Regions from separate parts of the Paenibacillus sp. CH40 genome, predicted to be linked through region 1. Evidence: predicted binding sites of a transcription regulator. Region 1 holds the regulator's gene; each other region holds the start of a gene.

Region 1 (7,852 bases):
GTCTGGAGCCCCTTCTTCCCGAGCAGCGGCTATGTGATGTTCAGGAAGACGTCATCGTAGCGCTGGCTGTGAAATTTGGTAATACCAGACTGATTGACAATATAAGAATACAGAATGCGGAGGTGCTTTCCCATGTTTAGAACCATGATGAAATCCAAAATTCACCGCGCTACGGTTACGGAAGCTAACCTGAACTACGTGGGGAGTATCACTATAGATGAAGATCTCATGGAGACATCGGATTTGTTGGAGAATGAAAAGGTTCAAATTGTAAACAATAACAATGGAGCTCGACTGGAAACCTATGTTATCCCCGGACCGCGTGGGAGCGGCGTAATCTGTCTCAATGGTGCGGCAGCCCGTTTGGTGCAGCCTGGTGATACAGTCATTATTATTTCCTATGCTTCCATGTCGAATGAAGAGGCCAAAACATACAAACCAACAGTGGTATTTGTTGATGAACATAATAAACCAGCCCAAACGATGAACAAAGAAGTACACGCGACGATCATGTAATGAATGGGAGTGCGGATGAAACCCGTCTTTTAAGCGAAAAATGTGAGTGTATTAATCCATCTTTCATAAGGGCGGGATGCACATGTTCCAGCATGTATTCGCAGAAATGAACAGCATGTTAGATGATATCGTGAAGCATTACCCATCAGCCCAGGGCTCCCGCAGGCAGGAGCTGCTACAGCACTGGAGTCTGCTGCGGAGAATGAGTGACGGAATTATGGATGAGTGGCTGGCCTTTGAGGAAAAAATGGTTTGCCTGCGTGCGGCCGGGTTTTCCGCGGAGACCGATATGTCTGACACGGAGCTGCCTGAAAAAGAGCTGCCAGCTTTTAATCGGGGGCAAGGGTATTATCGATTACTCATGTACCCTGAGGCGATCCAACAATTTGAGCAGGTACTACAGGATTTTCCGAACAGCTGGCAGAGTCGCATGTATATGGGAATGGCCTATTTTCAACTAGATGATCCAGCAGAGGCTGTATGCCATTTTCAGAAGGTGCTGGACCTGACTGAGCAGGCAGGACTGAAGGCGGTCATCTATAATGCGCTAGGCTGTCTGTTGGCAAAGCAGGCTGACGTAGAGGAGGCGCAAAAATGTTTTGCTCTCGCACATCAGTTCGATCCTGCGTTACCCGAGCCGCTGCACAATATGGAAGCCTGTCTGTCCGGTACCGAAAAGCTTCGATACGACAGCTCCATGATGACCTGGATGTAGTTGTCAGACACCGAGCAAGACGATGCATGCCCACCTCTCAGGCGGCGTGTGCATCGTCTTTTTTGGCTGTCTTAATTTCCAAACAGGCGATCTTCTGCTATGCTAATATACAGAGTTATTATTTTTGTAAGTGTCATAAGAAAGGATTAGCCCGAATGAAATTTGCGGTATTGGATTTTGAAACGACAGGCACCCAGTCCGCGGATGATATCATTCAAGTCGGACTTGCAATTATAGATCATGATAACAGCATTTCCCGTGTTTACGGCTCTTATGTAAACCCTGGCAGATCTATTCCCCCTTTTATCACCGGGTTGACCGGAATTACAGACGATGACGTCAAGGATGCTCCTGCACTTGAAGAAATGATGATGGAGCTCGTGCCTATGCTGGACGATGTTGTACTGGTCGGTCATAATGTGGCGTTTGATTTTAATTTTTTGCAAAACGCTCTGGATCGGTGCGGATATTTGCCGTTTAGCGGAAGAATCTTGGATACAATGGATTTTCTGAAAATTATGTTTCCATCGCTATCTTCTTATCAGTTGGGTTTTGTGTCTTCTGAGTTTGGGCTGGCGCATGATCGCCCTCACCAAGCAGACAGCGACGCGTTGGCTACGGCTGAGGTGTTTTTAAAGTGTCTGGGTGAGCTTCAAGCATTACCTTTGATAACGATACAGCGGCTTAGCGATTTGTTTGCAGAGGAAGACAGTGACCTTGGATGGTTTCTTGATGGGGTGCGTGAAGAGAAAGAGCTTGATCCTATTCAGGATCTGGAGGGACATCAGTTTTTTCGTCAGCTTGCGCTAAAAGTGGAAGATTGGACGGAGCTAGCTGCTCCGCGTAGAGAAGATGACCCGAATCCACTGTCAGGTGTTTCCTTTGAGGAGTACATGGATGATGTGCGGGACAATTTGCGTTCATCCTTGAGCCAATATGAGGAGCGCGAGGCGCAGATACAGATGATTGAGGGTGTAAATCAGGCACTGAGTGAAGACAAGCATCTACTGATCGAAGCAGGTACAGGAACAGGGAAGTCCCTCGGCTATTTGCTCCCATCGCTGTATCACAGTGTGAAAAAAGGACAGCGAGTTATGGTAAGTACACATACGATCAACCTGCAGGAGCAATTACGCGAGCGCGACATTCCGATGCTAACCAAGGTGATTCCGTTTCCGTTCCGGGCTGCTATTTTCAAGGGTCGGGGACATTATTTGTGTCTGCGTAAGTTTGAACATAAAATAAATAGAAGAGACTTCGCGACACCGAAGGAAGATTTAATTACAGCTGCTCAGATGATCGTCTGGTTGACGCTAACAGAAACCGGTGATGATGAAGAACTGAATCTGAGCAACCGTGGTGGAGATTTCTGGGAAACGGTGGCGAGTGATTCAGAGTCCTGTCTTGGTCGTTCTTGCCCATGGTTCCGCAAATGCTATTATCATCGTGCACGCCATGAAGCAGGGATAGCGGATGTTGTTATTACGAATCACTCTAAGTTGTTTACAGACGTCAAAGCTAGTCACCAGTTGTTGCCAAGCTATGAACATCTGGTGATTGATGAAGCCCATCACCTGGAGGAAGTAGCTGGTAAGCACCTAGGTATGCATATGAAATATTTCACACTCGTGCATACACTGACGCGACTGTTCAAAGACAGCAAGAATGGACAACTGCCTTCACTTCGTCAACAGTTGGCGAAATCGGGGCACGAGAAGTCGACAGATTGGGCCTCAACCATCGATCAGATGTATCCGCTCGTGTTAGAGGTTAAGGAAACTTGGGACCTGCTAAGCGACAAGCTGTTTGGCATGTTGCCAGAGCGAAGCGATGCGACACCGGGTGAAACAGGACAGTTTTCTTCCCGTCTCAAACCTTCAGCCAAGCCTGCAAAGTGGGATCAGGCGGGGGCTTTGGAAAATCAGCTATATGTAACGATGAGTGAAATTTTGCGCAAGGGCGACAAGCTGATGCTGGACGTCAAGGAAGAGCATGACGATTATGCGGCGGATAGCCTTATTACAGATATCACGGGTCTGCTCAAGGATCTGGCGGGGATTCGAGAAAATTTGCGCTTTTTTATGCGACTCGATGATGAAACAACCGTATACTGGCTCGAAGCGAGTGGGCAATTCCGCAGTAAATCATTACAATTTTATGCGGTGCCTGTCGATGTGAGCCGCCAGTTGAAAGAAATGTTTTTTGACAAAAAAAGAAGCATTATTCTGACGTCTGCTACCTTATCGGTAGATAAGTCGTTTCAGTACATGATCGATCAGCTCGGCTTGCAGGAAGCCGCAGATCAAGAGCGGCTGATGACTTCGCAGCTCCCGTCACCGTTTAATTACAGGGATCAGGTGTTGCTGGTCATTCCACGGGATTTCCCAAGCGTGAAGGGCAGTGTAGGAGATGCACACTTTGTAGATATGCTCGTTAGCTCTCTAGGAGCGACTGCTCAGGCGACGCGGGGGAGAATGCTCGTTCTGTTTACTTCCTACCGGATGCTCCGGCAAGTGTATGAGCCGCTCAAAGAGGCCTTAGCATCCAGCGAAATTACTGTGCTGGGACAAGGTGTGGACAGTGGGAGTCGCAGCAAGCTAACCCGCCGTTTTCAGGAAGCCAAAGCTTCTGTATTGCTGGGAACCAGCAGCTTCTGGGAAGGCGTCGATATTCCGGGGAAGGCTCTGACTTGTCTAGCCATTGTTCGCTTGCCATTTCAACCGCCGAATCACCCGTTGCTGGAGGCAAAAAGCGAGCTGCTCCAGCAGCAGAAGAAGAATCCATTTATGAAGCTGTCTGTACCACAAGCGGTCATTCGCTTCAAACAGGGATTTGGTCGGTTGGTTCGTACAGCGAGCGACCACGGGGTCGTTATCGTTTACGATACGCGTGTGATCGAATCCTATTACGGAAAGCACTTTTTGTACTCGTTACCGGGACCAAAAATGGAGCATATGCCATCGGAGCAAATGGTGCCCCGCATCGCCGAATGGCTCCAATCCGCCCCGGAGACCGAGGCATAACGGACGGACACTAAGTATGTTCGTTACAATTAGGGGGAGCAAGTATGAAATCAGATAAAATTTCAGAGGCTGTCGTACGGAGGTTACCCGTATATTTACGTTATCTGAATGCACTTCACAAACGGGAGGTGGCTACGGTCTCTTCTCAAGAGTTGGGACAGAGGCTAGATTTGAACCCGGCCCAAATCCGTAAAGATCTCGCCTATTTTGGAGATTTTGGTCGGAAGGGTATCGGTTATGATGTTTCTTATCTAATTGAGAAAATACGCCATATCCTGAAAATCGATCAGCAAATTAATGTAGTATTGGTCGGAGCGGGTAATCTGGGGCAAGCCCTTTCGAATTATAACGCTTATTTAAAAGACAATATGAAGATTGTAGCGGTATTTGATGCGTTTCCGGATAAGGTAGGGACCAAGATCAATACATTGGTCGTGCAACCGATGGATGAACTGGAAACGACTGTGAAAGAAAAAAACATTCGAATCGGGATTATTACCGTACCTGATTTTGAAGCACAGCACGTGGCTGACAGGCTTATTGAGAGTGGAATTGGAGCGATCCTGAACTTTGCACCGACTACTCTCAAAGCACCGGCTAACATTCGGATTCATGCCACAGACTTTACAACTGATTTGCTTAGCCTCGCTTATTATTTGGAGGACGGAAAGGAAGAAACACAATATGACAGTGAATAAATGGATGATTAAAAACGGCTCTTTTGCCGTAAATGGACCAGAAGCTGGGGTAATCCATGGTTTTATGATTGTGGAAGATAGCCGCATTACTTACATTGGCGAGACTTTGCCTTCGGGTGAGGAAGAGACGGAAGCGATCGATGGTAAGGGGCTTTTGTTTTTACCTGGTCTGATTAATACTCATGGTCATGCGGCGATGTCTCTGCTGCGTGGGCATGGAGATGACTTGGCACTTCAAGTATGGCTTCAGGAAAAAATGTGGCCTATGGAAGCCAAGTTTACATCTACGGACGTGTACTGGGGTACGTCATTGTCTGTGCTGGAAATGCTGAAAGGTGGTACAACGACCTTCCTGGACATGTACGATCATATGGATGAGGTGGCTCGTGTAGCTGAAGAGTCAGGTATTCGTGCAAGTCTGATGCGTGGAGCAATTGGACTATGTTCGGAGGAAGAACAGCGAATCAAGCTGGCTGAGGCCGTGACTTTTGCGCGTAACTGGCATGGTAAAGCAGACGGGCGTATTACAACGATGATGTCACCGCATGCGCCATACACCTGTCCACCTGCGTTTATTGAAAAATTCGTACAAGCTGCGCATGATCTGGATTTGCCGCTGCATACGCACATGTCTGAGACGATCGCCGAAGTGGAGCAAAACGTACGAGACTACGGTTTGCGTCCAGTTGCACACTTGGATAAGCTTGGCTTTTTCTCCCGTCCTTCGCTTGTTGCCCATGGCGTTCATTTAAACGATGAAGAAATAGCTTTACTGGCTGAACGTGGTGTAGCGGTTTCGCACAACCCAGGTAGCAACTTGAAGCTGGCAAGTGGTGTGGCAAGAGTGCCTGAATTGCTGCGTGCAGGGGTTACCGTTTCTCTCGGAACGGATGGTCCTGCCAGTAATAATAACCTGGATATGTTCGAGGAAATGCGTCTGGCAGCACTTATTCACAAGGGTGTATCTGGTGACCCTACGGCAGTTCCTGCAAGTGAAGCGCTGCGTCTGGCAACAGAATACGGTGCAAAGTCAATTGGTTTAAAAGAAGTAGGAGCGTTGGCAGCAGGCAACAAGGCTGACTTTATCGCGCTGGATCTGAATCAGGCACATTTCTTGCCGCGTACAGATCTTATTTCACATGCGGTATACTCAGCAAGCGCCAAAGACGTGGTTCACGTATGGGTAGACGGTCGTCAGGTTGTGAAAAACGGCGAATGCCTGACTATGGACGAGGAACGCATCAAACATGAGGCACAAGCCGCCTTTGAGGGGCTGCTGTCGCGCTAATTCAGGTGTCACATCCCCTTAGAGAGGAAGCACGGGTTTGAAAAATAAGAAAAAGTGGATAGCGGTCGCCATTTTGGCCGTAATACTGATCCTGGTCAGCATTTTCTGGTATTATTCCTATGTTACTCAAGACCAGGTGGCTGAGAAAAATGCCGCTATCATTAAGGCCAAGCAATCAGGTGGTCTGGTTAGCACGACTCAAACATGGAAGTCTGTGTGGGATCAGGTATATTGGGTGGTTCAAGGGAAAAATGCACAGAATGAAAATATAATGGTGTGGGTTCCTTTTCAAAAAGTGGAAGGACAACCTAACGTACCTGCCGCAGATAATAGCGGTGTTCACACCGAACTGCTGAAGAATGGAGTCGATGAGCAAAAAATGACGGCAATAATTCAGCAGCAGCTTCCAGGTGCAAAAATTGTAAGGCTTCAGCCGAGTGTGTTCAATGGCGAATATGTGTGGCAGTTGTTTTACGATGATGGAAGTCATCATTACTACACCTTTTATCGTTTCTCAGATGGGGTAGCGACGGGTGTAAAATATACTTTGCCCAATAACTGAGCTGGTTGAGGATTAGCAGATGTGGAATGAATGACTAGTAAATAATTGAAAACTCAAGAAAAAGGCGTAAATGCGATGGAAATCGTATTTACGTCTTTTAGTCTTGCTATGCCGTAAAATGGGCTAAAAGCCAGTGAAGCATCTTTACCTATCCATCTTCTCTCCTAGGGCAAATTCATCTTTATGCGGGCAGCACGGAGTGGAGGATTTGAATTTGGAGAAGCAGAGCGTTCGCCTTTGCCGCCGGATTTAAGAATATAATCGAGAAAAATCGGGTGGCAACAGCGATCGTAAGATCAAATCCTACGCTCAGCGTCTCGCCTCCACCTTAACCAAAGATTTTGCCTCATCACAACTCCTCCACACATTGCCTTCGATATTAGATATACGTTATGATATACTATATTTTATAAGTGATAGACAAAAATGATAGAAAAAAGAATTGCTGATCGCTGTAAGATCATGCAATTTGGTTGTTTGTTGACATTCGTCCCGTTTCTTCTGTGTTTTACATTTTGAGAGGAGGATGTTGTTTGAAATTGCGTGCAGTTCCTATCGTTGTGGCGGCAGTTTTGGCAGCTTTGCTGCTATTTGGGGGATGGTTCATTTACCGTCAGGTTACAATGCAAAGTCCTCTGGAAAAACTGGTTTCTCAATATCCAGGCGTGACAAGCGCTCAAATAGATATTAAACAGGATCAGGTTGTATTGAAACTAGATCTCAAACCGCAGGCGGATGTGGCCGGATTAGTCGATGTGGTTAAGCAAAAAGGACAATCCATCATTGGCAGCCGTACCATTAAGCTGGATATTGAAGATCGTTCCAATTCAGCACTGAATCAATGGTGGTCTGAGGCTATGTTTCCTGTAGCCGAAGCGATGGAAAATAAAAAGTATACTCAAATTTCATCTACAGTTGAGCAGATGAAAAAGAAAAAGACGGGTATCAAAGCTGATACCGACATGGATTCGAACAATGTCTATATCCGACTCAGCGAAGGGAAAGCGACCAAGTTTATCGTATTGCCACGTCAATCTCAGCAAATGGGGG
Region 2 (7,852 bases), on a different contig from region 1:
ATAGAAGTATCGAAGCTCTTCTCAGACTGATTAATGAATTGACCGCGATCATCCCCATCGTATTCGCAAACCCCTCTGCGGCTAATGTATCTTCCTTGCAACAGATTTTAAGACGTTTGTTGTCTCTGGCGAAAAGCTTAAGACTTAGAGGCGGGGTTAAGGCAGACCTACTGGCAGCGCTGGAGCTTGCTATTGTTGCGTTAGAAGCTACACCCTTCTCTCCGATCGGCGTAGGTACTGCACTGCAACAATTGCTGGATGCCCTATTGTCCATCGTTTTACAAGAATCCCTCGATCCTGCTCTTAAAGACAGCTTAATCAGCGCGATCAGAATCGCTGGAACGACGGTTAGCAACGTATTAGGTGAAACATACTTGTCAGGGGAGCCAGGTGCACAAGGACCTCCTGGACCTGTGGGACCCGGCGGTACGCCTGGACCCGCAGGTGGACCTGGCCCACAAGGTCCTCCCGGACCTCCCGGACCTATCGGTGCGGCTGGACCAGTTGGCCCTGCCGGACCTGCGGGGCCTGCCGGACCAGTGGGAGCAGCTGGACCTATTGGCGCCGCCGGGCCTATCGGGGCCGCTGGACCGGAAGGCCCTGCCGGACCCGTCGGCGCTACGGGTGCTGCGGGACCTGCCGGGGGTGTGACAGGCGCCACGGGCGCTACGGGCGCGGATGGATTGATCGGGCCAGCTGGGGTCACAGGGCCGACCGGAGCTGATGGGCTGCCGGGTGCGGCTGGTGCTACCGGAGCCACGGGCACGGCTGGTGTTACTGGAGCGACCGGTTCGGGAGCCATCATTCCGTTTGCTTCGGGCGGACCTGCTATCCTGACAACCGTTCTTGGCGGGGTGGTAGGAACCACCAGTTTGATCGGCTTTGGAAGCTCAGCAACAGGGATTAGCCTTGTAGGCGGGGCCATTGACCTGACAGGTACACTTGTAGGACCTCTGATCAACTTTGCTTTTTCCGTACCACGGGATGGCGTAATTACATCTATTGCTGGTTACTTCAGTACAACAGCTGCGTTAACTCTCGTGGGTTCAACTGCGACGATTACTGCCCAGTTGTTTAGTTCCCCAACACCCAATAATACCTTCACAGCAGTTCCCGGAGCTATCGTTACATTGGCCCCTTCACTGGCTGGCATTATTGCTCTGGGAACGATCTCTAGCGGTATTACTACCGGGTTGGCTATACCGGTAACCGCACAGACTCGTCTGCTCCTTGTCTTCTCTGCAACAGCTACGGGACTTTCCCTCGTAAACACTATCGTAGGTTATGCAAGCGCAGGCGTTACCATTACCTGATCCAAGACGAAAAAAGGGCCCAACAGGATTGTTCCTGTCAAGCCCTTTTTTATTTGTATTCCATCAGACGAACTAAACCGTTTCGAGTGATACTTTAACTTCTTCTCCCTCTTCACAAACGGCGAATGTTTTAACTTGTCCGTGATCAGGCTCTTGAACGATGCCTGTCTGCAGATCAATTTTCCAGTCATATAAAGGGTCATAGATATAATGACCAGATACTATCGCCTCTGTAAGAGGACCTCTTTTGGGATGAGGATTGATATTTTCAACGGCATAAAGCTCATTCTCCGAAGTGCGAAAAACAGCAATTTCAGCACCTTTGATATGGATGGTACGCCCTATTCTGATCGGAAAATCCTTACTGTGACCGACGACAAGCCATTCGGCATTTTTGATCATTTGCTTGATCGCTCCCTTCCTCAGGCATTTTAGATACAATTACACAATAGACGGAGTGACAACCTCAAATAGATTTTTGCGTGTATCCTCATCATTGATGATCTTTTTCCACGGGTCTTCCACCTGTTGTAGTGCAAATTCGATGCGTTCTACTAAAGCTTGTCGATTATCTGTATCCTGAACGACAGCCTTCTGAATCTCTTCCAGACCGATCCGTTCCACCCACTCCGACGTGCGCTCCAGGTATTGTCCTGTTTCACGGTAGAGTTGCATTACGCTACCTACAATATCAATCAACTCGGCGTCGGTTTTCACTTTACAGAGTGAATCAGCTAACCGTGCTTTAATACCGCCATTACCACCGATAAAGATCTCCCAGCCCCCATCATTACCTACGATTCCGATATCTTTGGTACATGATTCCGCACAGTTGCGTGGACATCCATTAACTGCTAATTTGAATTTTGCTGGGAAATCCAATCGTTCGAATTTTCGTTCCAACACTTCTCCCATTCCCATCGAGTCCTGTGTGCCAAACCGGCAAAATTGCGATCCAACACAGGTTTTAACCGTACGAAGTGACTTCGCGTAGGCATATCCCGACGGCATATCGAGTTCTTCCCATACTTTAGGCAGATCCTCTTTACGGACACCGATCAAATCCAGCCGCTGTCCTCCTGTTACTTTAACGACCTTAACGTTGTATTTAAGAGAAACATCTGCTATCTTCTTCAAATCTTCTGGGGTCGTTACACCGCCGTACATTCTAGGAACAACTGTAAACGTTCCATCCTTTTGAATGTTTGCGTGCAATCGCTCATTTACAAAACGGGAATCTCCCTCATTTTCATAGGTATCCGGGTTAATCATTCCCAAATAGTAATTCAGCGCCGGGCGGCATTTGGAGCATCCTTCATCATTATGCCAACCCAGTACATTCATAACTTCACGCGTTGTTGTCAACCCTTTGGTTTTGATCGCTTCCACAATCTCGTCCCGACTCAATGATGTGCAACCACATATTCCTTGCTTGGCTGACGTCTTGAAGCTGTCTCCAAGAACATACTGCAGAATTTGCTCAACGACCGGCTTGCACCCTCCACAGGAACGCGTAGCTCCGGTGCATGCCTTAATTTCATCGACTGTTGTCAGTCCATTATCATTAATTGCATCCACAATCGCCTTTTTAGTCACACCGTTACAGCCGCAGACTATTTCATCATCCGCCATCGTTTCAGCGGATAATGTTTTCGCCCCGTGATTGCCACATCCAGTACCCATGATCTGTCCATATATCTCATCTGTCATCTGCGTTTGCTGACGCACATATTTTTGAAGACTAGCAGATTCGCTCACATCACCAAACAGTACAGTTCCAACAATCTTATTTTCACGAAGCAGCACTTTTTTGTATGTGCGCTTCCACTCATCCTTTGCAACAATCACCGTATGTTCAGGCTGGGTTATGAATTCGCCAGCTGAGAAAACATCCACCCCTGAAATTTTGAGCTTGGTGGAAACCACCGATCCCATATAACCTTCAGTTTCCGCGCCTGCCAAATGTTTGGCAATGACACTTCCCTGCTCAAACAGCGGAGCTACCAGACCATAACAGATTCCGCGGTGTTCAACACATTCCCCTACGGCGTATACATCCGGTACGGAGGTTCTCATCAAATCATCGACTACGATACCACGGTTCGTTTCCATACCACTTTGCACAGCCACCTGAATATTAGGCTTGATCCCGACGGCCATAACGACCAAATCCGCTTCCAGCTCGCTTCCGTCTGAAAACCGCAGCCCTTGTACCCGATCTTGACCATACACTTCCGCAGTTTGCATTTGCATAGCAAACTTGATTCCCTGGCGTTCTAGTTCTGCTTTCAGCATCGCAGAGGCTTCCCGGTCCAGCTGGCGTTCCATCAAATCCTCCATTAAATGAACGACCGTAACATCCATTCCCAGGTTGACCAAGCCTTTAGCTGCTTCCAGCCCTAACAGACCTCCACCAATGACAGCTGCCTTTTTAAAGGTCTTCGCTGCCTCAAGCATTGCCGAGCAATCGGCGATATCTCGGAAACCGATGACACCCGGTAATTCCTTACCCGGAATAGGCAGAATAAATGATTGTGAGCCAGTAGCTACCAAAGCTACATCGTAATCAATTTCCAGTCCGTCTTCGGTGTGAATCTTCTTGTTCTCACCGTCGATGCTTTTCACCATTTTTCCTGTATACAAAGTAATCCCTTGATCCGCATACCATTGCAAATCGTTCAGTATGATATCATCAATCGTTTTACTGCCTTCCAGTACATAAGAGAGCATGATCCTGTTATAGTTCGGATGCGGCTCATTTCCCAGGACCGTAATTTCATACTTATCTGTTAATTTTAAAATTTGTTCGACCGTATTGATACCAGCCATCCCGTTCCCTATAACCACAAGTTTCTGTTTACTGTTTATCATATACCGGTTCCTCCATTCATTCGACGATACTCCCTATCCGACGACATCTCCTACGTTCCTATGAATATTGCTTATGCTTCTATTCTAGTACAGCAGACAGAGCTATATGTGATCACAGTCACAATGTAGTTCAAATTAAGAATATTTAGGGATTTCCCTATTCCGTTTCAAGGGATAAAGGTAAGGCCAGAAATCAAACTTCATAAATACTAAATACATCACTTGCTCAATTCATCGAACGAATCTTTCCATTTCATGTGTAAATACAACCTTTATAAGGAATACTTTAGGAACAACTTGTATCTTAAGGAAACATGAATTGAATCGTATGGAGGTGATCATCATGTGGTCTAAAATAATTTCTTATATTCCAAGCTGGATTACACTCTTTCAAGCATGCCTCGCGTTGGTTATTCCTTTAGGAATTTATTATATAAACACATCGATTTATTCGTTTGTCGGCAGTAAGGGGGCAAAATCCAAACATTCTTCTGATCGTCCGCTTTCCGACGAACATAACGAAGGCCAAGCTGATCAACAGCATGAACCAAGCTCCAAAATTACAGGGAATTATGATTCCGATTTAAAGTCGATCCGAGAGGCTATAGGCGAAAATAGTGATGTGCATTTTCGTGAGTTTGTAGTAAAGAAATATCATGCTCGGTCCGTGTTAATCTTCATAGAAGGTATGCAGGATGAAAAGCTTATGAGCAAGCAGGTATTGGAGGTCTTGATGTTCGAGGGCCAGCAGGACCCACAGCGCCCACAGGAACAGCAGGAAAGTATAAGTAACTCCTTTATAAAAGAAAACTTGATGCCACTTACGCAGATTAGTGAAGTTGCTGATATGGAGGACCTGCAGGAGTCTATACTTTTAGGCCATACTGCCTTATTAATTGAAGGAATGAAGGGAGCACTGCTGGTGGGCTCGCCCAATGGCGCCATTCGCTCCGTCAATGAACCAACCTCTGAAGCATTACTTCGGGGTCCCCGCATTGGTTTTACGGAGGTATTAAGTGAAAATACTTCGATGCTTCGACGCCAAGGCTTAAACAAAAGTCTGGAAATGAAGAAATTTCAAGTGGGAAGCCGAATCAAAAAAGATCTGGTTGTCGCGTATATAAAGGATATTGTGAATCCAGATCTCCTCGAAGAAGTAACCCGCAGAATTTCAAAGATAGACATGGATTTTTTGGCTGAATCCGGTTATGTGGAACAACTTATTGAAGACAATTATTTAAGTCCGTTCCAGCAGGCTCACAATACAGAGCGCCCCGACCGTGTCATTAATGCTTTGTTGGAAGGAAGAATAGCCATTTTACTGGATGGGACTCCCTTTGCACTTATTGTTCCGGTGACCTTCAGTATGCTGCTTCAATCACCTGAAGACTATTATGAACGCTGGATTCCAGGAACACTTTTGCGGCTGTTGCGTTTTAGCGGGGCTTTTATAGCGCTTATGGGGCCTGCTTTGTACATCTCTTTTATATCGTTTCATCCCGGTTTGATTCCGACCAAGCTGGTCATTAGCATCATCGAAACCCGTCAAGGCGTCCCTTTCCCATCCGTCATTGAGGTTATGATTTTAGAAATCTCTATCGAAATCCTACGGGAAGCCGGCATTCGCTTGCCCAAACCCATTGGTCCTGCGATGGGCATTGTGGGAGGCTTGGTCATCGGCGACGCTGCTGTAAATGCAGGCATCGTTAGTCCCTTCCTGGTAATTGTGGTTGCGGTTACTGCCATTTCTTCGTTTTCGATACCGACATACAGTGCGGGCATTACCTTGCGTCTTTTGCGTTTTGTCGGCATGCTCTTTGCAGCCATCCTGGGCATGTTAGGAACCATATTGTTCTTTCTGTTAATTTGTATCCATCTGACGAAATTAAAAAGCTTTGGCGTACCGTATGTAACGCCCTTATCCCCTATGCGCCTAAGTGATTGGAAGGATATGTATATTCGAGTTCCTATATCTATGATGAAAAGAAGACCTCTTATGATGAAAACTCAGCAAACCAAACGTAGGCCATGATGCCAAGACGAAGGAGGAGCTATGGTGTTTAGACGCTCTGATGATAAGATCACAACCAAGCAGGCGGCTGTGTTCCTGACCAATACCGTATTGGGCGCAGGGATTTTGACACTGCCGAGAGGTGTAACTGAAAAGGTACAGACTCCTGATGCATGGCTTTCTGTCCTTCTCGGTGGATGTATTGTCATATTGGTCGTCTGGCTTATGGTGAAATTAAGTCAACAGTTTCCTGAAAACACCGTGTATCAATATTCCAGAAGAATCGTGGGCACAATTCCGGGTGGATTTTTAAGTGTGTTATTGATTATATATTTTTTAATCATCGCCGGCTTTGAGATTCGGGTTTTAGCTGAAGTGACCATGTTTTTTCTGCTGGAAGGCACTCCGATCTGGGCGATTGTGATTCCATTCATCTGGGTAGGAAGCTATTTGGTTTTTGGCGGCATTAATCCCATCGCTCGGCTATACCAGATTGTACTTCCGATTAGTCTTTTTTTTCTGCTGCTCTGTTTTGTCTTTAGCTTAAGGATTTTTGAGATTGATCATCTTCGTCCTGTACTGAGTGAGGGGATTTTACCTGTCATCAAGGGTCTGAAATCGACTATTCTTGTTTTCTCTGGATGTGAAGTCATCATGACACTGGTCGCTTTTTTACAGTACCCTGAGAAAGCATTTAAGGCCATGGTAGTGGGGATCAGTATCCCCTTAATTTTGTACTTTTTGACCGTAGTTATGGTGATCGGCGGGTTATCGATGGACTCCACTGTGACAAGTACTTGGCCTACCATCAATTTGATGCGCAGTTTTGAAATCCCCGGTTTTCTTTTTGAGCGGCTTGAGTTTCCTCTGCTAGTGATCTGGATGATGCAAATGTTTTGTAATTTCTGCAGTTTCTTCTTCAATGCTTCCTTAGGGGTTTCACAGGTGTTCGGTCTTAAATATCGTTATGCGATTTTTGGCTTAATCCCAATTATTTTTATCTCTACAATGACTCCTGTTCGTATGATGGAAGTGTTTAGTCTAGGCGATGCGATCGGATACATGGGAATCGTTATATTTTTTCTGGTTCCGGTACTTCTCTCCATCGTGTTCATAATCAGGAAGAAGGGAATGAAGCAAAATGTGTAGACGCCCTATGCTATCCTTGCTGCTTGCTTTCATTCTACTTATAACTCAAGTCGGTTGCTGGAGCAGCAAAGAAGTAGAAGAGCTCAGCATATATACAGGACTGGCTCTGGATAAGGGCGAGCCAACTCCATTAGAGCAGAATCTGGAAAAGAAAGGTAGTCGTTACTTCAAGAAAAATAAAATTACCGCCAGCGTACAAATCGTCCCCAAAAAATCATCTGGAAGCACAGAGCAGCAAGGCGGTGGCGGACAAGGACCAAACTATGTCAATATAGCAGCCACCGGGGATTCTTTGCTTGAAATCTTCCGACAACTCTCTCTCCGTTTGGATCGCCCGGTTATTGGTCACCATCTAAAGGTCATGGTGGTTGCCACCGATTTGGCGAAAGAACAGACGATGCAGCAATTAATGGATTTTGTGCTACGTGATAATGATATTCGCCCGAGTTGTTTGGTCTTCTTAAGCAAAGAACGAGCAGCTAGCACTTTAGTTACCAAATATGAGGAC
Region 3 (7,852 bases), on a different contig from region 1:
ATTTTGAATAGGGAGGTATATACATGATCACCATTTTAGAAAGAATTAATCAGCTCGCAAAAAAAGCAAAGGAAGTCGGATTAACTGAAATCGAAAAAACGGAACAAACGGATCTTCGCAAAGAATACCTTCAAATCTTTCGGGGCTCTGTACAAAGCATTCTCTTGAATGCTACGATTTATGATCCGAATGGAGATGATGTTACTCCTGAAAAACTTAGAAAAGAACAGGCCCGAGTCACTAAACAATAAGTTTAATTTTGTCTAATATCTCTAATTTAATAATCTTTAAATAAATATAATATGGAGGGTGATTTTTATGTTGGCAAGTGGATTGTTACTGATACGTTTGGTGGTTGGATTGTTATTGGTGGGGCACGGAGCACAGAAGCTTTTTGGGTGGTTTGGCGGCTATGGTCCAAAGGGTACGGGCGGTTGGATGGAATCGATTGGCATTAAGCCCGGAGTATTCATGGCAGTGTCTGCTGGGTTGATGGAATTGTTGGGAGGAGCTCTATTTGCTGTAGGACTACTCACTCCACTGGCTGCATTGTTGATTACGGTGACTATGCTTGGAGCAATTTTCAAAGTACATGGCCCAAACGGGATCTGGGCAACAGCTAATGGCTATGAATATCCGCTAGTTCTTATTGCAGTTGTAATCGGTATTGCGTTGACAGGAGCAGGTTCATATTCCATCGATGCATTACTTAGATAAAACATGATATTTAGGTCATTAAAAGTCATTAACAATAAAAATAAAGGTTTCTACGATTAAGGAGGGTTTCATATGTCACTTCAAACTACAGGTATCCATCATATTACAGCTTTTGCCGGTAATCCGCAGGAAAATGTCGACTTCTATGCCGGCGTCCTGGGACTTCGGTTAGTGAAGAAAACAATCAACTTCGATGCTCCTGAGGTTTACCACTTGTACTTTGGTAGCGAGGCAGGAAGTCCTGGAACGATCATTACTTTTTTTCCTGCACCAGGAACTTCCAAAGGGCAAATCGGAGGTGGCCAGGTGGGCATAACCTCGTATGTAGTACCCCCAGGTTCACTTGATTTTTGGCAGCATCGTTTGGAAAGCTTTGATATTCAAGTTACGAAAACGAGCCGTTTTTCTGAACAATATCTTCAATTTGAGGATAATGAGGGTCTACGTCTTGAGCTTGTCGAACGTGAAGCGGGAGCGAACAGTACTTGGTCTTACGGTGGTATTTCGGCTGATAAAGCAATTAAGGGGTTTGGAGGCGCCGTGCTATTTAGCGTCAACCCACAGAGAACGATGGATGCATTGGAGAGCATACTCGGATTTACGAAAATCGCTGAAGACGCCGAATATGCCCGTTATCAGTCCGTAGGAGAAATCGGCAACATCGTAGATGTTCCGCTCGCCAAAATGGGTTTAGGCTTTGGTGGAGCAGGCACGGTACATCACATTGCGTGGCGTGCAAAAGATTTTGAACAACATGAAGAATGGAGAAACGCAGTCCAGCATTATGGCTATCAGCCGACTCCAATCATAGACCGCCAATATTTTAATGCGATATATTTCAGAGAAGCGGGCGGCATCTTATTTGAAATTGCTACAGACCCACCGGGATTTGCTAACGATGAACCTGCTGAATCTTTGGGACAGGAATTAATGCTGCCAGAGTGGTATGAACCGCAGCGGGCTCAAATCGAGGCGAATCTGCATCCTATTAAAGTGAGAACATTAACGGAAAAACAAAAGTAAGAAAAAGTTGCATATGACTCTTCCATAAGACAGCTTGCCGAGTTTGGCCTGCTCTCAGATGGAGGAGTCTTTTTATTACGGGAAAAATTCATGTGTTTCGTGTCCTTCCGGCCTCTTGCTACTCCACCAGCTTTTCAGACTTCACTAGCATTTCTCGTAACACATGAGCGACTCGACTTTTCCGGTTCGCTGCTTTCTTTTTTATCAAGTGTAATGATTTTTTGTATGCATGAGTATGGCTTTGATCGTAGAACTGCTTGGCTGCAATGCGTAGTGTTCTTCTTAATAACAGTGCTGATGAGCGTGTTAACCTAGAGCGGAATCCCCTGCGCAATACCCGCAATGTATTTTTGTAGGTCTCAAAATCCTCGGATGGAGGGATAAGGGCGAATAAATTTAACGAGGAGTCATTGAATCCGTAGGTTTCATACATGATTCTCAGATTTTCCGTATTTAACACGTTACCTCTAAGATAGGTTGGATGTTCCTGATGATATCCGACCACCTCTTTGATGCAATAAAAAGGGATTTTCAAGCGATGTAGTCTATAGCCAAGGTCCCAGTCTTCGAGTCCATACAGCACAAACCGTTCATTGAAACCTCTAATACGAATCAAGTGACTGCGTCTGATGGCTACACAACGAGTAACCAGCAGCATCCAGGGGGCTACGTCCGTTGAGGCAAATTGTTTCTGCGTATTGGGAGGAACCCTTGTGGGACTAACTACTTTAGACAGTGCACCCGTTTGGTGAAGGATATCTTCTGGGGTTATGATCGGAGTAATTTCGTTCGCTGCTTCATAGTCAGCATTCCATAAGTTGGACTGCGTAAGTATGTTGCGACATTGTTCTTTTTCTTCAGGGGAAAAGTCAGGGTAATAGTGGGTAAAAGCATCGTCCCACGAGTGAGGAATGCCTGAAAGCACGGACTTGGGATATTTACGGTGATAACGGCTCACGATCCTAATGAATTCCGGTAACACTACAAAGTCAGCGTCGCAGAAGATGATGTACAGCCCTTTTGCACGGCGCAGTCCCAAATTTCGAACGGCAGATCGACCGCGTTGTTCCTGATGTGACACATAGATAAGAGGATAGGATGCTTTGAAGCCTTCGACCATTTCTTTTGTTCCGTCTGTAGAACCGTCATCAGCTACAATGACTTCGAATAGTTGCTTTGGATAGGTTTGTGTCTCAAATGAAGCGAGTGTAAGCAACAATTGCTGGGCTCGATTATAGGTTGGAATGATGACGCTGTAGCGGATAGCCAATATGATCTCCCCCCACCATTCTTATTAGAAAACGCTTGAACAAGATAAATAATAACAATGTATTCAAGGATTTTAGCCTGGTCTAGTCAAACATCCCTCCAGGTTCGAAACAGGCTTGGTCTTATTACCGATATTAAGGTGGGGGTTCTGTATCTTCTGCTGTTTTGCAGGTACGTTCAGTGGTGTTATGTATGTGTAATCATGGTATTATGCATAGAGATGTAAAGTAAAAGTGAGGGTACTTCCTATCCGCTGAAAGCCCACTCAGCATATAGAAACAAACATGAGATGAAATGGGCAAGTTATGGTAAACTATATAGAGTTATAGAAGACCTGAAAGAGGAGTACTATATGACACAATTTGTCTATAAGCAAATTATTGACGATCTCAAGATGAAAATTTTTGCAGGAAAGTTTGCAGATATGAGATTGCCAGATGAACGTAGTCTTAGTGAGACTTACCAGGTTAGTCGTAGTTCAATTAAACGTGCTCTGACTAAAATGGAGAATGTCGGAATCATTTTCAAAAAACAAGGTTCCGGGACATTTATTAATCCATTATACATAAGAAATGAATCTATCTTTAACTACGAAGGCTCTAATCTAGGGGTCACTGATAATTTTCAAATGCATGGTAAAAAGCCAAAAATCAAAGTACTGAGTTTTGAGGTCATTCCGCCAACAGAAGAGTTACAGCGCGATTTGTTTTTGGAGACTCATGATTTTGTTTACAAAATTGTTCGCTTACGTCTGTTTGATGATGATCCTTTTATGATTGAAACGGGCTATATCCCCATTAAAATTGTCCAGAATTTAAATCAGACAATTATCGAGGGTTCCATTTTTAATTATTTGGAAGACTCACGGAACTTGGCCGTCACCAAATCTTTTTTATCCATTTTTGCAGAACCGTCTCAAGAGAATGATCAAAAGCTGCTACATTTAAATGAAAATGAGCCTGTAGGTATTATGGAAGGTGTGTTCTTTTTAGATAACGGTACGCCATTTGAGTTTTCTCATATGCGATTTCATTACAAATATTTGAAATTTAACACCTTTGTATCGGTTCACTAATGATAAGACTGGAGAATTCTCCGGTCTTTTTTTTATGGTTTTGAGAAAAGGATTGGAGTCTGCGATTGCCTCGTTATTGCAAATTTTATTGGTTAATAATTCTATATATTTTAATGTAAGAGCTTTTTTACTGTCTTTTTAATTTATATTTCATAGTATGTTCAAAATTTCACAAAATTGGACCGTATCACTTGTGAAAAAGGTTGAATTTAATCAGCGTAGCGTTATGATGTACATGTAGATGAAATTTCCGGAAATAAATTACAAACAAAACTACTTAGGGAGTGGACACCATGTCGTTATCACCCGTGTTAGCAGATTATTCATCTAAAACATATTTAGAAAAACTTGATGCATATTGGCGTGCAACGAACTACATTTCGGTAGGTCAGCTGTATTTAAAAGATAATCCTTTGTTGAGAGAGCCTTTAAAAGATTCAGATGTGAAGGTTAAGCCTATTGGACACTGGGGCACAATTCCGGGCCAAAACTTTATTTATGCACATCTAAATCGTGTTATTAATAAATATGATTTGAGCATGCTTTACATTGAAGGTCCTGGTCACGGCGGCCAGGTTATGGTTTCAAATTCTTATCTGGATGGAAGCTACACTGAAATCTATCCGCAAATTACACAAGATATCTCAGGTATGAAGAAATTGTTCAAACAATTCTCTTTCCCTGGCGGTATTGCTTCACATGCTGCTCCTGAAACACCTGGATCTATCCATGAAGGTGGAGAATTAGGCTACTCCCTTTCTCATGGTGTAGGTGCCATTCTGGATAATCCTGATCTGATTTCGGCTGTTGTTATTGGGGATGGTGAAGCTGAAACGGGTCCATTAGCCGCTTCGTGGTTCTCTAACCGATTTATCAACCCCATCACGGATGGTGCAGTGCTACCAATCTTGCACTTGAATGGCTTTAAGATTAGTAACCCAACGATTATGTCTCGTCAATCAAAAGAAGAATTGACCTCATACTTTAAAGGTTTGGGTTGGGAGCCGTTCTTTGTTGAAGGTGAAAATCCGGATCTCATGCATCCAGAAATGGCGAAAGTACTGGATACGGCTATCGAGAAGATTGAAGCCATTCAAAAGAATGCGCGTGAAAATAATGACCTTACTCGTCCGGCGTGGCCGATGATTGTCTTCCGTTCACCTAAAGGTTGGACGGGTCCGAAGGAATGGGACAACGTGCCGAATGAAAATTCATTCCGTGCCCATCAGGTTCCAATTCCGGTTGATCAAAAAAATATGCAGCACGCACCTGCTTTGTTAGAATGGCTGAATAGCTATAGACCAGAGGAATTGTTCGACGAAAACGGTCGTTTAAACCCTGAGCTTGCTGAAATTCTGCCTACAGGCGATAAACGTATGGGAATGAACCCTGTTGCGAATGCGGGTAACCTCATTAAAGACTTGAAATTACCGGATTTCCGTAACTATACGCTGGATAATTCCGTACCTGGTAAAGTGATTGCGCAAGATATGTCGGTTTTAGGGAAATACGTTAAAGATGTGGTTCTCTTAAATGAAGAAAATCGTAATTTCAGAATCTTCGGACCGGATGAAACGATGTCTAATCGCTTGGCTCCTGTTTTTGAAGTAACCAAACGCCAATGGATGGACCAAATTATTGAACCTAATGATGAATTCTTATCATCCTATGGCCGCGTAATTGATTCTCAATTATCCGAACACCAAGCTGAAGGATTGCTGGAAGGTTATGTATTAACAGGTCGCCATGGTTTCTTTGCAAGTTACGAAGCCTTCCTGCGTGTGGTTGACTCGATGATCACCCAGCACTTTAAGTGGCTGCGTAAAGCAACGGATCAAGGATGGCGTGCAGATATCCCATCATTGAATGTCGTAGCAACTTCAACAGTGTTCCAACAGGATCATAATGGGTATACACACCAAGATCCAGGTTTGTTAGGTCATTTGGCTGATAAAAAACCAGAATTTATTCGGGAGTATCTGCCAGCGGATGCCAATTCCTTGTTGGCTGTTTTCGACACCATTTTAAATGATCGTCAAAAGATCAATTTGATTGTTTCATCTAAACATCCACGTCCACAATGGTTTAGTGCTGATGAAGCGAAAGAATTGGTGGATAAAGGGTTGAAGATCATTGACTGGGCAAGTACAGATCAAGGTGGAGAACCTGACCTTGTCATTGCTTCTGCTGGTACAGAGCCAACGATTGAAAGTTTAGCTGCAATTTCTATTTTGCATGAAAAACTGCCTGACTTGAAGATTCGGTACATCAACGTGGTAGATTTGCTGAAACTGAGAAGTCAAAAACTAGACCCGCGTGGATTATCCGACGCTGAGTTTGATCATTTTTTCACAAAAGACAAACCCGTTGTTTTCGCTTTCCATGGTTACGAAGGTCTGATCAAAGATCTGTTCTTTGATCGTCATAATCATAACTTGCATGTACATGGATACCGTGAGAATGGCGATATTACGACACCATTTGATATGCGTGTATTGAATCAAATGGATCGTTTTGACTTAGTGAAGGAAGCTGCTCTCAACTTACCTGACGCTGGGAAGTACACCAACACTGTGGATGAAATGGATGCTACGATTAAGAAACATCATCAATTCATTCGCGAAGAGGGTATTGACCTACCAGAGGTAGAGAACTGGGTATGGAATGGCTTGAAATAAAAATACAGACACTTCAACTTTGTGTTGGACAACCAAGCCATCAAGCATGAAGTGGAATATATGATTTGGTAGTGGTACAAGTGCCTGCCCCCTTGACTTCAGGTATGATTTCAATGGGGATCAGGCGCTTTTTGATTTAGCACACAGAGAACTTGGTAGGGAAGTTACGAGCTAGTGGGTATATACATATACAGAGAACGGAATGGATTGCTATATTTTGCCGGAGCTTTGAAGAGGTGTTATGTTATATGAGAATAGTAAAGGAGGCTGTAATTATGAACCAACAAATTCCGGAGAAGGTATTGAATGATGGCATTAAAGTGCCCGTCATTGGATTTGGGACTGCTGGAATTAAGGGTGCAGATGGAGTCAAGGCGATTACCGGCGCGATTGATGCAGGTTACCGTCTGATCGACACAGCGTTCAACTATGAAAATGAGGGTGCTGTCGGGAAAGCGGTCCAGCAGAGCTCTGTGCCCAGAGAGGAATTGTTGATTTGCTCCAAACTACCGGGTCGCCGACATGCTTACCAAGAGGCCATTGTAACGATCGAAGAGTCATTATATAGAGGAGGCCTGGACTATTATGATCTTTATCTGATCCATTGGCCGAATCCCCAAATTGATCGATATGTTGAAGCTTGGCAGGCGTTAATTGAGGCGAAGAAAAGGGGCTATATCCGTTCCATTGGGGTCTGCAATTTCTTGCCCGAGCATAATGAACGTTTAATTCGGGAAACAGGTGTCACGCCGAGCTTAAATCAAGTTGAATTGCATCCATTATTTAATCAGGAACATCAGCGTGCAAAAGATGCTGAACAGGGCATCGTGACGGAATCATGGAGCCCCTTGGGGCGCGGTCACAGCATGCTGGAGAATGAAGAGATTGGGAAAATTGCTTCTGCTCATAATAAAACGACTACACAAGCGATTTTACGTTGGCATATCCAACTTGGAGCAATCCCGATCCCTAAGGCCTCTTCTTTAAAACACCAAACGGAGAATCTAGATATTTTTGACTTTGAGTTGTCTCCAGAGGAAATGAACGTGATTTCGGCATTTAGCAGTGAGGATGGACGGATATGGGGACA

What was found. Region 1 encodes Rex, which represses fermentation and respiration genes when NADH is low (regulators of the CRP and FNR family bind a similar motif). Its sites were predicted from a motif close to TTGTGAAATATTTCACAA; they were not measured.
Region 2: nirB (nitrite reductase large subunit NirB) is a predicted target of Rex. The motif match lies at 4,291-4,308, and genes of this name have one in related genera.
Region 3: NLX73_RS21625 (phosphoketolase family protein) is a predicted target of Rex. The motif match lies at 4,242-4,259, and genes of this name have one in related genera.

The regions. Positions count from the first base shown of each region.
Region 1 covers NZ_JANAVQ010000001.1:972,443-980,294, forward strand. Annotated here, with positions in the region: gene panC (pantoate--beta-alanine ligase) at 1-140, shown strand, start outside; gene panD (aspartate 1-decarboxylase) at 133-516, shown strand; gene NLX73_RS04235 (tetratricopeptide repeat protein) at 599-1,231, shown strand; gene dinG (ATP-dependent DNA helicase DinG) at 1,387-4,254, shown strand; gene NLX73_RS04245 (redox-sensing transcriptional repressor Rex) at 4,299-4,952, shown strand; gene NLX73_RS04250 (amidohydrolase) at 4,939-6,240, shown strand; gene NLX73_RS04255 (cell wall elongation regulator TseB-like domain-containing protein) at 6,278-6,802, shown strand; gene NLX73_RS04260 (hypothetical protein) at 7,336-7,852, shown strand, end outside.
Region 2 covers NZ_JANAVQ010000006.1:277,861-285,712, reverse strand. Annotated here, with positions in the region: gene NLX73_RS18930 (exosporium glycoprotein BclB-related protein) at 1-1,313, shown strand, start outside; gene nirD (nitrite reductase small subunit NirD) at 1,386-1,715, opposite strand; gene nirB (nitrite reductase large subunit NirB) at 1,755-4,184, opposite strand; gene NLX73_RS18915 (spore germination protein) at 4,528-6,216, shown strand; gene NLX73_RS18910 (GerAB/ArcD/ProY family transporter) at 6,241-7,344, shown strand; gene NLX73_RS18905 (Ger(x)C family spore germination protein) at 7,337-7,852, shown strand, end outside.
Region 3 covers NZ_JANAVQ010000009.1:157,830-165,681, reverse strand. Annotated here, with positions in the region: gene NLX73_RS21650 (DUF896 domain-containing protein) at 24-251, shown strand; gene NLX73_RS21645 (DoxX family protein) at 319-717, shown strand; gene NLX73_RS21640 (ring-cleaving dioxygenase) at 790-1,740, shown strand; gene NLX73_RS21635 (glycosyltransferase family 2 protein) at 1,859-3,010, opposite strand; gene NLX73_RS21630 (GntR family transcriptional regulator) at 3,362-4,084, shown strand; gene NLX73_RS21625 (phosphoketolase family protein) at 4,378-6,762, shown strand; gene NLX73_RS21620 (aldo/keto reductase) at 7,038-7,852, shown strand, end outside.